DNA from 3 places in the Mesorhizobium sp. P3_A10 genome. Region 1 is predicted to be linked to each of the others. Evidence: predicted binding sites of a transcription regulator. Region 1 holds the regulator's gene; each other region holds the start of a gene.
The links. The regulator LexA, encoded in region 1, represses DNA repair genes until DNA is damaged. The targets are predictions, from matches to a motif close to TGTTCNNNNTGTGTTCNG.
Positions count from the first base shown of each region.

Region 2: AC1DXU_RS29850 (ImuA family protein) is a predicted target of LexA. The motif match lies at 1,833-1,850, and genes of this name have one in related genera.
Region 3: AC1DXU_RS11475 (PA0069 family radical SAM protein) is a predicted target of LexA. The motif match lies at 1,633-1,650, and genes of this name have one in related genera.

Region 1 covers NZ_JBFUFZ010000003.1:224,635-228,800, forward strand. The annotation lists gene kynU (kynureninase) at 1-1,101, opposite strand, end outside; gene lexA (transcriptional repressor LexA) at 1,580-2,317, shown strand; gene AC1DXU_RS13955 (ComEC/Rec2 family competence protein) at 2,311-4,166, opposite strand, start outside.
Region 2 covers NZ_JBFUFZ010000012.1:78,133-82,298, forward strand. The annotation lists gene AC1DXU_RS29845 (DUF6504 family protein) at 1-884, opposite strand, end outside; gene AC1DXU_RS29850 (ImuA family protein) at 826-1,809, opposite strand; gene AC1DXU_RS29855 (LysE family translocator) at 1,929-2,561, opposite strand; gene AC1DXU_RS29860 (metallopeptidase family protein) at 2,697-3,119, shown strand; gene AC1DXU_RS29865 (Vgb family protein) at 3,307-4,166, opposite strand, start outside.
Region 3 covers NZ_JBFUFZ010000002.1:954,139-958,304, forward strand. The annotation lists gene AC1DXU_RS11465 (hypothetical protein) at 1-900, opposite strand, end outside; gene AC1DXU_RS11470 (glycosyltransferase) at 1,071-1,574, opposite strand; gene AC1DXU_RS11475 (PA0069 family radical SAM protein) at 1,725-2,879, shown strand; gene AC1DXU_RS11480 (ribonuclease HII) at 3,032-3,727, shown strand; gene AC1DXU_RS11485 (F0F1 ATP synthase subunit B) at 4,032-4,166, opposite strand, start outside.

The sequences.
Region 1 (4,166 bases):
GAAATCGCCGATCACGCCCCGTTCGATCAGCGCCCGCATGATCTGGTAGCCATGCTCGTGCATGAATGAAATCTGGCTGCCGCGTTTGGCGCCGTCGCGGGTGCTTTCGAGCGTCAGCCCGTAAGCGCCGCACTTGGCCTCGACGAGTTCGATGAACAGGTCGGCCAGCGCAATGCTCTTGCTGCGCACCGCCGCCATGTCGACATCCCTCCAGATGTCGAGCGCCCCCTTCAGCGTGCGCATCGACAGCACCGGCTGCGTGCCGCACAGAAAGCGGCGGATGCCGATGCCCACGGCATAGCCTGGCTCGAAGGCGAAGGGCCGGGCATGCCCCCACCAGCCGGTGAGCGGCTGCTGGATGTCGGCAAGGTGGCGCTCGGCCGCATAGATGAAGGCAGGGGCGCCCGGGCCGCCATTCAAATATTTGTAGGTGCAGCCGACGGCGAAATCGGCGTTCGATCTGTCGAGCTCGACCGGCATCGCGCCGGCGGTGTGGCAAAGATCCCAGACGATCAGCGCCCCAGCGTCCTGGGCCTTGCGCGTCAGTGCCAGCATGTCGCGCAGCTCGCCGGACTTGTAGTTGACGTGATTGACCAGCACCACGGCGGTGCGTTGGTCGATCAGCTCTTCGATATCAGGCGCGTCGACGCCGGCGAGGCGCAACTGAGTGTTTTTTCTTGTCGAGAGCACGCCTTCAGCCATGTAGAGGTCAGTCGGAAAACTGTCGCCCTCGGCCACGATGACCGGCCGCTCCGGCCGCATCGCCATCGCGGCGTGCAGCAGCTTGTAGATGTTGACCGACGTCGTGTCGCAGACCACCGTCTGGCCGGCCGCGGCGCCGATCAGGCGCCCGAGCTGGTCGCCGAGTTCGAGCGGCATATCGAACCAGCCGGCCGTGTTCCAGGCGCGGATCAGGTCGTGCGCCCATTCCTCGGTCGCTGCCTTGCGCAATTCCTCGAAAGCGGCATGCGAGGCAGCCCCCAGAGAATTGCCGTCGAGATAGATCACCCCTTGCGGCAGCACAAAGCGGTCGCGCATGGCGCGCAACGGATCCGCGGCATCCATCGCCTCGATGGCCGCGAGGTCGGGAATTCCTGTCATGGTTTGTCTGCTCCCCCAAGATTCGACGCAACGCCGGAACGACGGCATCCATCGGTCACGAGCGCTTTTCCACCACCTGGCATCGCGCGGCAAGGTTCCACCGATGACAAGCTGTCCGACCAGGCGCTGAAAACCAGGAGCCAAGCCAACCCAAGGTTGGCGTTTTGACTTCGTTTCGTTCACGGTTCACTAACCAAACCGCCCCGTCGATATGGCTTCAGTTCCGTGTCCTCTTTGCCGGCTGACGGCCGATTCCAATGCCGCCTTGTGGTAACCCAGAGGCGGCAAACGAAAGCAGAATCAAGGCGATGAGGCGCGATCCGGTGAAAGCGGGGCTGCGCCGCTGGCGCGGCGGTATCATTTCCAGAGCCCTAACACATTCATTAAACTTTAAACGGTTGCGGAACACAACTGGAACAGATAGTGTTTGTTCTGGGTTTGTTTTTCCGATTCTGGTTCGAAATCCCTGGGGGCCGCCATGCTGACGCGCAAGCAACATGAACTTCTGATGTTCATCCATGAGCGGCTGAAGGAGAGCGGCATTCCGCCCTCGTTCGACGAGATGAAGGAAGCGCTCGACCTCGCATCCAAATCCGGCATCCACCGGCTGATCACGGCGCTGGAAGAACGCGGCTTCATTCGCCGGCTACCCAATCGTGCCCGTGCGCTGGAAGTGCTGCGCCTGCCGGACTCGATCGCGCCCGGTCTCAACGCAGCGCGCAAATTCTCGCCGAGCGTCATCCAGGGCAGTCTTGGTCAGGGCAGCCTCGGGCGGCAAATCAAGCCAGGACCGTCCCGTATGCCTTCGGCCGGCAATGACGACGATGTGGTTGCCGCCGTGTCGATCCCGGTGATGGGACGCATCGCCGCCGGTGTGCCGATCGACGCCATCCAGCACCAGACGCATTCGATCTCGGTGCCGCCGGACATGATCATGGGCGGCGAGCACTACGCGCTGGAGGTCAAGGGCGATTCGATGATCGAGGCTGGCATTTTCGACGGCGACACGGTCATCATCCGCAATGCCAATACCGCCAGCCCGGGCGAGATCATCGTGGCGTTGGTCGATGACGAGGAAGCGACACTGAAGCGGTTCCGCCGCAAGGGCGCTTCGATCGCGCTCGAAGCCGCCAACCCGGCCTATGAAACACGCATTTTCGGTCCGGACCGGGTCAAGGTGCAAGGCAAGCTGGTCGGGCTGATACGGCGCTACTGAGCCGGCTCGGCGGCTGATCTGTCGGGCTTCTTGTAGGGCGGCATGCCCCTCGCCTCGCGCGAGAACTTTCGTTGGACATGCCAGGGGCGGTATGGCTTGTCGACGGCAAAGTCGATCTCCGGCGGCCTGGTTGCCGATTGCGGGTCGAAGAAGATCGCGGCGCTGCCCAGACGGGCAAGCTGCCGTTTGTTGACGACAAGGACCAGCGGATTGCGGCAAGGGTCATAGGCGGTGGCGTCGTCGATGATGATCAGGGTCGCGAAAGAACAGGCTTTCCACGCCGCCTTGCGGTCTTCGACATAGGCGACGATGGCGCCTGAGGGATGCCGCGCAAGGCACAGCCCGGCCTTGCAATAGAACGGCGACCCCGGCGGCAATTCGGCTGGGTCGGCGATGTCGAATTGTTCGCCGCTGTTGTCGAATATCTCGGGCTCGACGATGGTTTCGGACTTCAAGGCGCGCTTCCAGTTGTCGGTTGTGAATTCGTTCGAGCGCACCCGGTTGAGGGCCAGTTCGCCGCCGCCGATCGGCAGCGCGACCAGATGGGCATCCTCCGAGATCAGCACATCGGGCGTGCGTGTGTCGGAAATCGTCAACAGTCCGGCGATCGCGAAAGGAAGTGCAGCCAGCCTGAGCCATGTCGTTGCCATGGTGGCGATGATCAGCGCGATGGTTGTCAACAACACCGACTTGAGCGAAATCAACCCGACCGCATCGACTGGCGAGCGCTCCGAGATCCATGCCGACAAGGCAATCATCGCTGTCAGCCCCTTGCCCATGACATAGAGGAACGGCCCGTCGGCGCCGAACGGCATCGCCAACGCACTAAGAACCGCGAAAGGCATGACAACCAGCGAGACGATCGGCATGATGGCCAGATTGGCAAACAGGCTGAGCGGCGACACACGCTGGAAATGCCAGATGGCGAACAGCGCTGTGGCGCTGCCGGCGATAATCGAGGTCATGGCCAGACCGCCCGTCGCCAACAGGAATTTCCGGCTGAGGAAGGCAAGCGGTGAGCGGCGCGGCGGTGGCGACGTCGCCTTACCCGCGCGGTAGTCGGACCAGCCTGCATAGGCGCCGACCAGGGCCGCGGTGGCGGCGAAGGACATCTGGAAACTCGGGCCGACCACCTCGTGCGGCGACACCAGGATGACGGCAATGGCCGAGATCGCCAGATTGCGCATGGTGAGTGCGGCCCGGTCGAACAGCACGGCGATGAGCATCACCGCTAGCATGATGAAGCTGCGCTCGGCGGCGACCACGACGCCTGAAATGATGAGATAAGCGGCGATGGACATGAGCGCGGCAGCCGCGGCATATTTCTTCACCGGCCGGCGTGAGGAAAAATCCGGGAACAGGGCGAAGGCGCCGCGCAGCAGCGCCATGATGGTGCCGGCGACCAGCGCCATGTGCAAGCCGGAGATGGAGATGATGTGGTAGATGCCGGTGCGCCGCATCGCCTCGTTGATCTCTTCCGGGATGCCGGCGCGCACGCCGACAATCAGTGCCGCGGCAATCTCGCCTTCGGCGCCGCCGATTTGGCCGCGGATATGATCTGCGATGCTCTCACGCGCGTTTTCGATCGCGGAAGACAGCCGCGCTGCCAGCGGCGGCGGGTCTTCGGAGGCTGCGATTTTCGGATTGCCGAGGAAGAAGCCGCTGGCGCCGATGCCGGTGAAATAGCTGTCGAAGGAGAAGTCATAGCTGTCCGGTCGCACCGGGCCGGTTGGCGGCAACAGCCGGACATAGCCGGTCGCTATCGTGCCGGCGGTCATCCCGGCGGGAATTTCCCGTGCCGAAAGCCTGACGCGCTCGGGCGCATAGCGCAGCTTTGGCCGGGCGGTCG
Region 2 (4,166 bases), on a different contig from region 1:
GCATCGATATCCTGTTCGAGCGCCGCCAGCCGTTCATGGAACAGCCTCTGGATCAGCAGCGGTTCGCGCAGCGGGCGCGAGGTGCCGACGCTGATCCGGCTGACGGCGCCATCGACGCGAAACAACAGCAGCGCCAGCATTCTGGCGCCCTCGCCGCGGCGTTCGAGATCGGCCTTCAAGGTCGTCGCCAGCAGCCGCACCAGCCGCTCGATCTCGTCGGTCAGCATGACGGGCTCGGCGAGGTGGCGTTCGACCGAAAGCTGGGCGACCGGCAGGCGCGGCGACACCGCCTCGTCGAGGCGGCCGAGCGCCTGGTCGAGGCGCAACAGCAAGGTTGCACCGAAGCGGCGGGCAAGCGGCGCGCGCGGTGCCGCCATGACGGCGCCGGCGGTGCGCAGGCCGACGCTTTCCAGGCTGGCGCGGATTTCCGGGTCGATGCGCAACGCCGCCAATGGCAAGGGGGCGAGCAGGGCATCTTCCTCGCCTGACACAACGATAAGGTCGCCGGAAAACCGCGCCGCCGCCCAGGCGGCACCCGGCGTGGCGGCAAGCCCGGCGCGGACATCGAAACCCTGATGGAAGAAGCGCGACAGGATGTCGTTGAGCATGGCGCGTTCGCCGCCGAACAGATGGGTGCAGCCGGTGACGTCGAGAAACAGGCCGTCGACCCCGTCCAGCGCCACCAGCGGGGTGTAGCGGTCGCACCAGTCGGCGAGGCCTTCGAGCAGGCGGCGGTCGGCCTCCGGATCGGCTTCGACGATGTCGATCGACGGATGCATGGCGCGCGCGTCGGCGATGCCCATGCCGCGCTTCAGATGCAGCGCCTCAGCCCGCTCGTCGAGGGCTGAGATGCGCTGGGCGTTGCGGTCGCGATGGCTGATCACCAGTGGCAGGTGATCCGACGGCCGGGAACGCCAGGACCGCCCCAGACGCTGCCGCAGGATCCTTTCGGCGGCCAGATGCGGGAACCACAGCGATAGAATTCGTTGCCCGTCTTTCCTCAAAAGCGTGTTCATCGGGGTTCCACTCCAGTGTGAATTGTCCAGGCAGAGCCGTGCGGCTCTTGCCGATGCTGACGGTGAAGGCGGGGCGGCCGATCGAGCCGGTGAGCGGCCCGGCGACCGTGCTGCGCGGTGCCGACGGCGCCGACGACACAATGAGGCGCACGGGGGCGGCGGTTGGCTCAGCCTCGCCGGCCTGCCGCAGCAGGAGCACCGGCCGGCCGGCGCTCTGCGCCCGCGCGTGCAGCCGCCGCGTCGCGGTGAGATCGAGCCGCTGCGGGCTGCCGCGTATTTCGAGGATGACGGCGGCCAGCGCCGTCATCCTCGCGGCCTCCTCGGCAATCCACAGCGCGTCGACAAGTCTAGGCGCCTGCGAAAACAGCAACTGCTCCGGCGCGATGCCGAAGAAGCCGTGCAGCCCTTTGGCATAGGGAAAGCCGGCCTCGCGAAAAATCTCCGTGGTGCCGATCCACAGCACCGGCAGGCGCGGCCCTTGTCTGAGGATCAGGCTGATCAGCGACAGCGCAAAGCCGGCGACGGCTCCGGCATCGCGGGTTTCCACGCCATGGATCTCGCTCAGTGCTGCTTTCGGCAGGCCGCCGTTTAAAGCGCGGTCGAGACGTTCGGCGCCGGTGCGCAGGAACGCATCCGGCGAGGCCACCGCGATGCCGCGACGGACAATCGTCACATCGGCGTCAAGCGACGGGCCAGCCGGCGCCTCCAGGCGCTCGGGCAGCGTTCCCTCGATCTTCGCGATCTGGCGGCGCAGGGCAAAAACAGTCTCCCGCGCCACGGCGGTCATCGCCATGACGGTCAGCTTCCACTCACAATTGTTCCTGTTATGTTCCTATAGATTCCAGAGGGGGCCGGAAGAGTCAAGCGGAGTCATGGGGAATTTATTCCTGTCCGATCGTGCGGTGCGTTTTTCTAACGCTGGCCACCAAAAGCCAGTCGTGCTGCAAGTCCGGCAAAGACGGTCCCCAGCAGGATCTGAGGCGCCCGCCGAAACCGTGTACGCTTCGACAAGGCCGCACCGATGCGGCTCGCGGTCAGGATGACCAGGCCATTGACCAACAGCCCGATCAGATTGAGCACGGTTGCCAACACCAGTATCTGCGCCGCCACGGAACCGGCTTGCGGCTGCACGAATTGCGGGAACAGCGCCAGCACGAACAGCGCCATCTTCGGGTTGAGCAGGTTGGTGAACAACCCCTGCCGAAAGATGCGCGCTTGCGAATAGCGCGGCAGGCCGGCGACCGGCGCAAGCGTTGTTCCATCGGAGCAAAAGGCTTTCCAGGCGAGATAGGCGAGGTAGGCCGCGCCGGCATAACGCACGATGTCGTAAGCGATGGGAGCGGCGAGGAACAGTTGCGACAGGCCGAAGGCGGCGGCCAGCGCATGGCAATAAGTGCCGACGGCAATGCCGGCATAGGTCGCCAGACCCGCCGCGCGTCCCTGGCTGGCGCTGCGGGATGCGATCAGCAGCATGTCCGGCCCCGGCGTCGCGGTCAAAGCGAGGCAAGCGATTGCGAAAAGTCCAAGTGTGGAAAGGTCCGGCATGAGAGCTCCTGTTACATGGCCGGACCTGACCCGTATGCGATTCCCCTGCGACGGCAAAGACGCTGGAGCAGGAATTGCCGCGTCATTTGCCGATTCCTGAGGGAAAGCCTATATGCCGGGATCAAAGGACAAAGCATGGCCCGCATCTACAAGACCCGCACCTGGCACGACGAACTCTCACCCTCGATGGAGGAAATGGAGTTCCTGGCGCTGGAGGCGTACGCGCATCTGCCGGAGGATTTTCGCAAGCTGACCGGCGAGATCGTCATCCAGATCGCCGAGTTCCCGACCGACGAGATCATGGACGATCTGTCGCTGGAAACGCCTTTCGACCTGCTCGGCCTGTTCGAGGGACGTGGCATCGCCGAGCGCTGGAACCCGCAGACCGGCGAGGGGCCGAACCGCATCACGCTCTACCGTCGCGCCATCCTCGACTACTGGTCCGAAAACGAAGAGACGCTGGGCGACATCGTCACCCATGTGCTGATCCACGAGATCGGCCACCATTTCGGGCTGTCGGATGATGATATGGAGAAGATCGAAGAGGCGGCGGAATAGGCTGATTCCTACGTCCGGCTCCCAGCGAACCAACACTAGGCGACCTCCATTCGCCGGGCGACGGATTCGCGCATTTCCGGAGAAGCAGCAATTAATCGCCCGTTGGAGGAGGCCGCTGCGTAGGCCGCCAAAGAGTGAAATACGTACTCCGGATGCTCCAAGGTGAGCCCAGACGCGGGCGCACCCTCTATTTTGGGGGCTCCAGCCTGTGGATGGTCGATCCCGATACCCAGAGCGAACCGGCACCGTAGCGAATGGCGTCACCGAACGCGCTGCCTTTGAATGTGCGGACGAGCATGTTGGCCCTGGGATCGATCTGTGCGACGGGCGTTCCCGGAACCGACACCCACACATAGCCGCCACCGCAAACGATGTCGCCGCCATTGCCGGACAAGCCTGTTTCTATCGTCGCCAAAACCTCGCCGGTCTTTCCATCGATTCGCTGAACAGAGCCGTCACGTTGATTGAGCACCCAGATCGAGCCTTCGCCGGAGGCGAGGAAGCGGGGGGACGAATGAAGCTTGGTGGTCGAGACCACAGCGTTGGTCTTTGGATCGATCCTGTATAGCTCACCGTTGCTGTAGCCGGTCACCCACACCGAGCCGAAGTCAACGACGACGCCGGCGCTCAGTGCTGGCATTTTGATATTCGCTTCGACAGCCCCGCTACGCGGATTGAACCGCGTCAGTCTCGTGTCGGCGACGCCCTTGCCGGTGACGACCCAAACCCCGCCTTCGCCGACCCCGATACTGCCTTCGTTGCTGAGTATCTGGGCCGGGATTTCCTGGACCAGCTTGTTGGCGACCGGGTCGACTTTGAGGAGCATCTTCTTGCCCGTCGCGGGCACCCAGACGGCGTCGTCGCCTATCCCAGGAGCTTGCGATCCGCCGCGGCCGCCGACATCGATTTCGATGACGCTGTTGTCTGCGGCATTGACACGCACAAGCAGCTTCCCGCTCATCATCCAAAGCGAATTGAACCCGAACCCGATGAAATCGCCGCTTCTTGGGATTTCCGCCTGAATCACAAGCTTGTCGGCGGCAAGCT
Region 3 (4,166 bases), on a different contig from region 1:
CCGCGGCGCGCGCGTTGGCACGGTGCCCATGTGGAAGCCGAACGGGTCCTCGACAAAGCCGAGACCCGCCTCGCCGGTCAGAGTCACCGGGCTCTCGTCGCCATAGACGCCGAGCACGTCTTGCGCCGGATGGCCGACCAGCAGCGTCAACTGATGCTTGAGGGCGCGGCGATTATGGCTGCCTCTGACATAGACATGCGGACCGGTGTCGGCATCGACAGGCTTCAGATAGAAGAAGAATTTCAGCATCCGCCAGTCGTCGAGATCGAAATGGTATTTGCCGAGCGACGCCAGGTTCTTGTCGGCGTCCGAGGCTGCCCCGGTCGGAAAGCTCCACCAGACGCGCGTGGTGATCAGTTTCGCCTGGCCGCCGAGATAGTGCGCGGCAATGTCGAGAAGCAGTGGATCGCGCTGGATAGCGAGTGCTGCGTCGCAGTCCAGGATACGTTCGAAAAAGTGGCCGCTGAGCAAGGAGCGGCCGAACCGCTCTTCGGCCTCGGCATGATCGGCCGGCATGAATTCGAGACGGCGGTCGAAATTGCCGAAGCAAGGCGTGCGCTGCGCAAAGCTGGTGATTTCCTCATGGATCGCCTGCGGCAGGACAAGCCCGGAAAACAACCCATCCGATTTCAACGCGCCGACAACCGCGGCGCGATCGACGCCGGTAAACATCGTATCCCCCGCGTCGCGTGCCGGCCTGGCCGTTTTGGCGCCAAGCCAGTGCAGGCGCCGCCCCGGCATGGTGCGGGCCAGCATGAACATCGGCAGCCAGGCCGGATTCTCGCGAAGATCGGTCAGATAGGTCGGGATCCGCGCGGCTATGCGGCGCAACAGGCTGCCGTTTCGCGCAATTGCCTCCAGGCTGGCGGCGCCGGATTTGTCAGGGCTTGTAAAGGTCATCGGGTCCTCGGGTATGAGCGCGGCACCGACGCAGCATCGGTGCTCACCGCTCCGGCATTACCCAAACCCTGATATCCCGCATCGAGGGAATGCTACGCCCGCGTCAGATTTTGTGCAATGCACAATAAAAGTGTGCCCCCGCAAAATCTGGTGAGAGGAGGCGTAGGCTCTCACTTCCTCGGCGCCACCCAGATGTCGGCGTTGAGCCGTTTGGTCGCCAGGCCGCGCGCGATGGCCTCCGCGCTGCGCGCGCTTTTCGACAGGGCCGCGGCCTGCCGCTTGCTGATCACCAGCCCTTCGGCGAGCGCCCGGTTTCCCGAAAAGACCCGCGACAAGAACGGTGTGCGGCTGCCGCGGGCGCGTGAGAACCGCGCCGGCATGGTCTGCCTGGCCGTGTGGGCGACGACTTCGTCGATCCAGCCTTCCGCCAACCGCGCGCCCGGTTCCAGCAACAGCAGCCACTCGCCTTTCGCCTGCCTGATGCCGGCCGCAACGCCGCCGCTGACATAATGGCAGCCGGCATGTTCGGCGACGCGGTGCGTCTGGTCGGTGGAACCGGTGTCGCAGACGATGACATCGCGCACCACGCCCTCGACCGCACCGCCGATCAGCGAGGCGAGCGTGCGGGCAAGGCCCTCTTCGTCATCAAGGGTTTCGATCAGGACGGTGAGCATGGTTAGCCGCATAGCGGAAAGCTGCGCTCCGCGCCAGTTTTCGCATCGCGGCATAAAAAGTTCTTGCTTTGTTCTCCTCGACAAAATAGGAATAGTTTCATGAACAGACCGATTCGACAGCCGATCGACAGTCCCTGGGAGAGGGCGAAAATGGAACATATCGTGCGTGCGGACATTGCAGCCTTCGGGGCAGGAAGAGCCGAGATGGCAAATGCGATGATCGAGCAGAGCGGCATGCGCGTGCGTCCCGACCGCAATCGCGGCCGTTCGGCCGGCATCAATCCGTCCGGCCGCTTCGAGCCGGTCAGCCGGCATGTCTTCGACGACGGCTGGAATTCGCTGGAGGAACTGCCGCCTTTCAAGACCGAGGTGCAGGTCGAGAAGCCGCGCACCATCATCACCCGCAACGAATCGCCAGACATCTCCTTCGACCGTTCGATCAATCCCTATCGCGGCTGCGAGCATGGCTGCGTCTATTGCTTCGCACGGCCGACACACAGCTTCATGGGCCTGTCGCCGGGGCTGGATTTCGAATCGAAGTTGTTTGCCAAGCCGGATGCGGCACGGTTACTCGACAAGGAGCTGTCGAAGGACGGCTACCAGCCGCGCACCATCGCCATCGGCACCAACACCGATCCCTACCAGCCGATCGAAAAGCAGTACCGGATCATGCGCGAGATCCTCGAAGTGCTGGAGGCGCGCGGCCATCCGGTCGGCATCGTCACCAAATCCGCTTTGGTGACGCGCGACATCGACATCCTGTCGCGCATGGCCGAGCGCGGGCTGGCCAAGGTGGCGCTGTCGGTGACGACGCTTGACCGCATGCTGGCCAGAACGATGGAGCCGCGTGCGTCGACGCCGACCAAGCGGCTGGAGGCGATCAGGCAGCTTTCGGACGCCGGCATTCCGGCCTCCGTCATGGTGGCGCCAATCATCCCCGGCCTGACCGACCAGGAGATGGAGCGCATCCTTGATTCGGCACGCGCTGCCGGAGCGCGGGAGGCCGGCTATGTTGTGCTGCGCCTGCCGCTGGAGGTCAGCCCAATCTTCAAGGACTGGCTGCTGCGCCATTATCCCGACCGCTATCGCCATGTGATGTCGCTGATCCGTTCGATGCGCGACGGCAAGGACTACGATTCGGAATGGGGCAAGCGCATGAAGGGTGCTGGCCCCTATGCCTGGCAGATCGGCCGGCGTTTCGAGATCGCCGCCAAGCGGCTCGGCCTCAATGCCGAGCGGCGCACGCTTCGGACCGACCAGTTCGTCGCCGCCGCCAACGCAACCGAGCAGTTGATGCTGCTTTAAAAATCATCATCTGCCTGCCCTCGCTGGCCGGCAGATGAAGAAATCCCGTCCGGCCTGTCCCCCGGCCTGCAGACGGTGCCCTCCCGGTCTTGCCCCACCTGACCCTGGAGGGACTTGCGGAGAATCGGAGCCGATGCGAACCTCGCCGCAACATGGCTCGCGCGCGTTCCGATTCTCCGCTTCTTTTCGAAATCGTCGAGAAGCCCGACTTCTCCTTCGAGACGAAGGCGATGGCCGAAGGCCTGTGGCCTGTGGCGGGGATGGACGAGGCCGGCCGCGGCCCGCTCGCCGGGCCGGTGGTGGCGGCAGCGGTGATCCTCGATCCCGCCAACATTCCTGAAGGGCTCGATGATTCCAAGCGGCTCAGCCATCTGGAGCGCGAGGCGCTGTTTCTCAAAATCCTCGGCTCCGCCTTCGGCGTGTCGATGGCCTCGATCAGCGCGGAAGGCATCGACGGCAGCAATATCCTCAAGGCGAGCTTAGAGGCGATGCGTCGCGCGCTTGTCGGCCTGCCGATACAGGCAAAACTGGCGCTGGCTGACGGCCGCGACGTGCCGCCCGGCCTGCCCTGCGTGGGGCGCGCGCTGATCAAGGGCGACCAGCGCTCGCAGTCGATCGCCGCCGCCTCGATCGTTGCCAAGGTGATGCGCGACCGCATGATGTGCGGCTGCGGCAGCCACCACGAGAACTACGGTTTCGAGGTTCATATGGGCTACGCCACCGCCCGCCATCGCACGGCGATCGAAGCGCATGGGCCGGTGGCACGGCTGCACCGCGTGTCGTTTGCGCCGTTCAGATTGGGTGGGGCGGAAGTCGCTGAGGACGAGAGTTTCGCCGGATTAGATTGAGCGGGTCGGCGGCGACAGCCAATCTCCTCCCCTCGTGGGGGAGATGTCCGGCAGGACAGAGGGGGGCGCTGTCCGCCAAGCCTGTCAGCTTCTAGCCGCCAGATTCCCTAAATAGTTTGCGGCCGGTGCAACGCATGAGAGCGGATGGTTAGCGATCCTTCGCGCCCCCCTCTGCCCTGCCGGGCATCTCCCCCCACGAGGGGGGAGATTACTCGCTCGGCTGCTTTCGCCAGTCTCCACCGCCGCTCAACAAAAAAGCCGCCAGGTTGCCCGGACGGCTTCATGCTTGCGGTTCTAAACCCGCTCAGTTCAGCTTGGACTTCACGTCCTGCAGCGAAGCCTTGAACAGGTCGGCGCCGGCCTTGGCGTCGATCTTGCCGGCGAGCAGCGCGCGGGCGGCTTCGACGGCGATGTCGACGGCGCTGGCGCGCACTTCGGC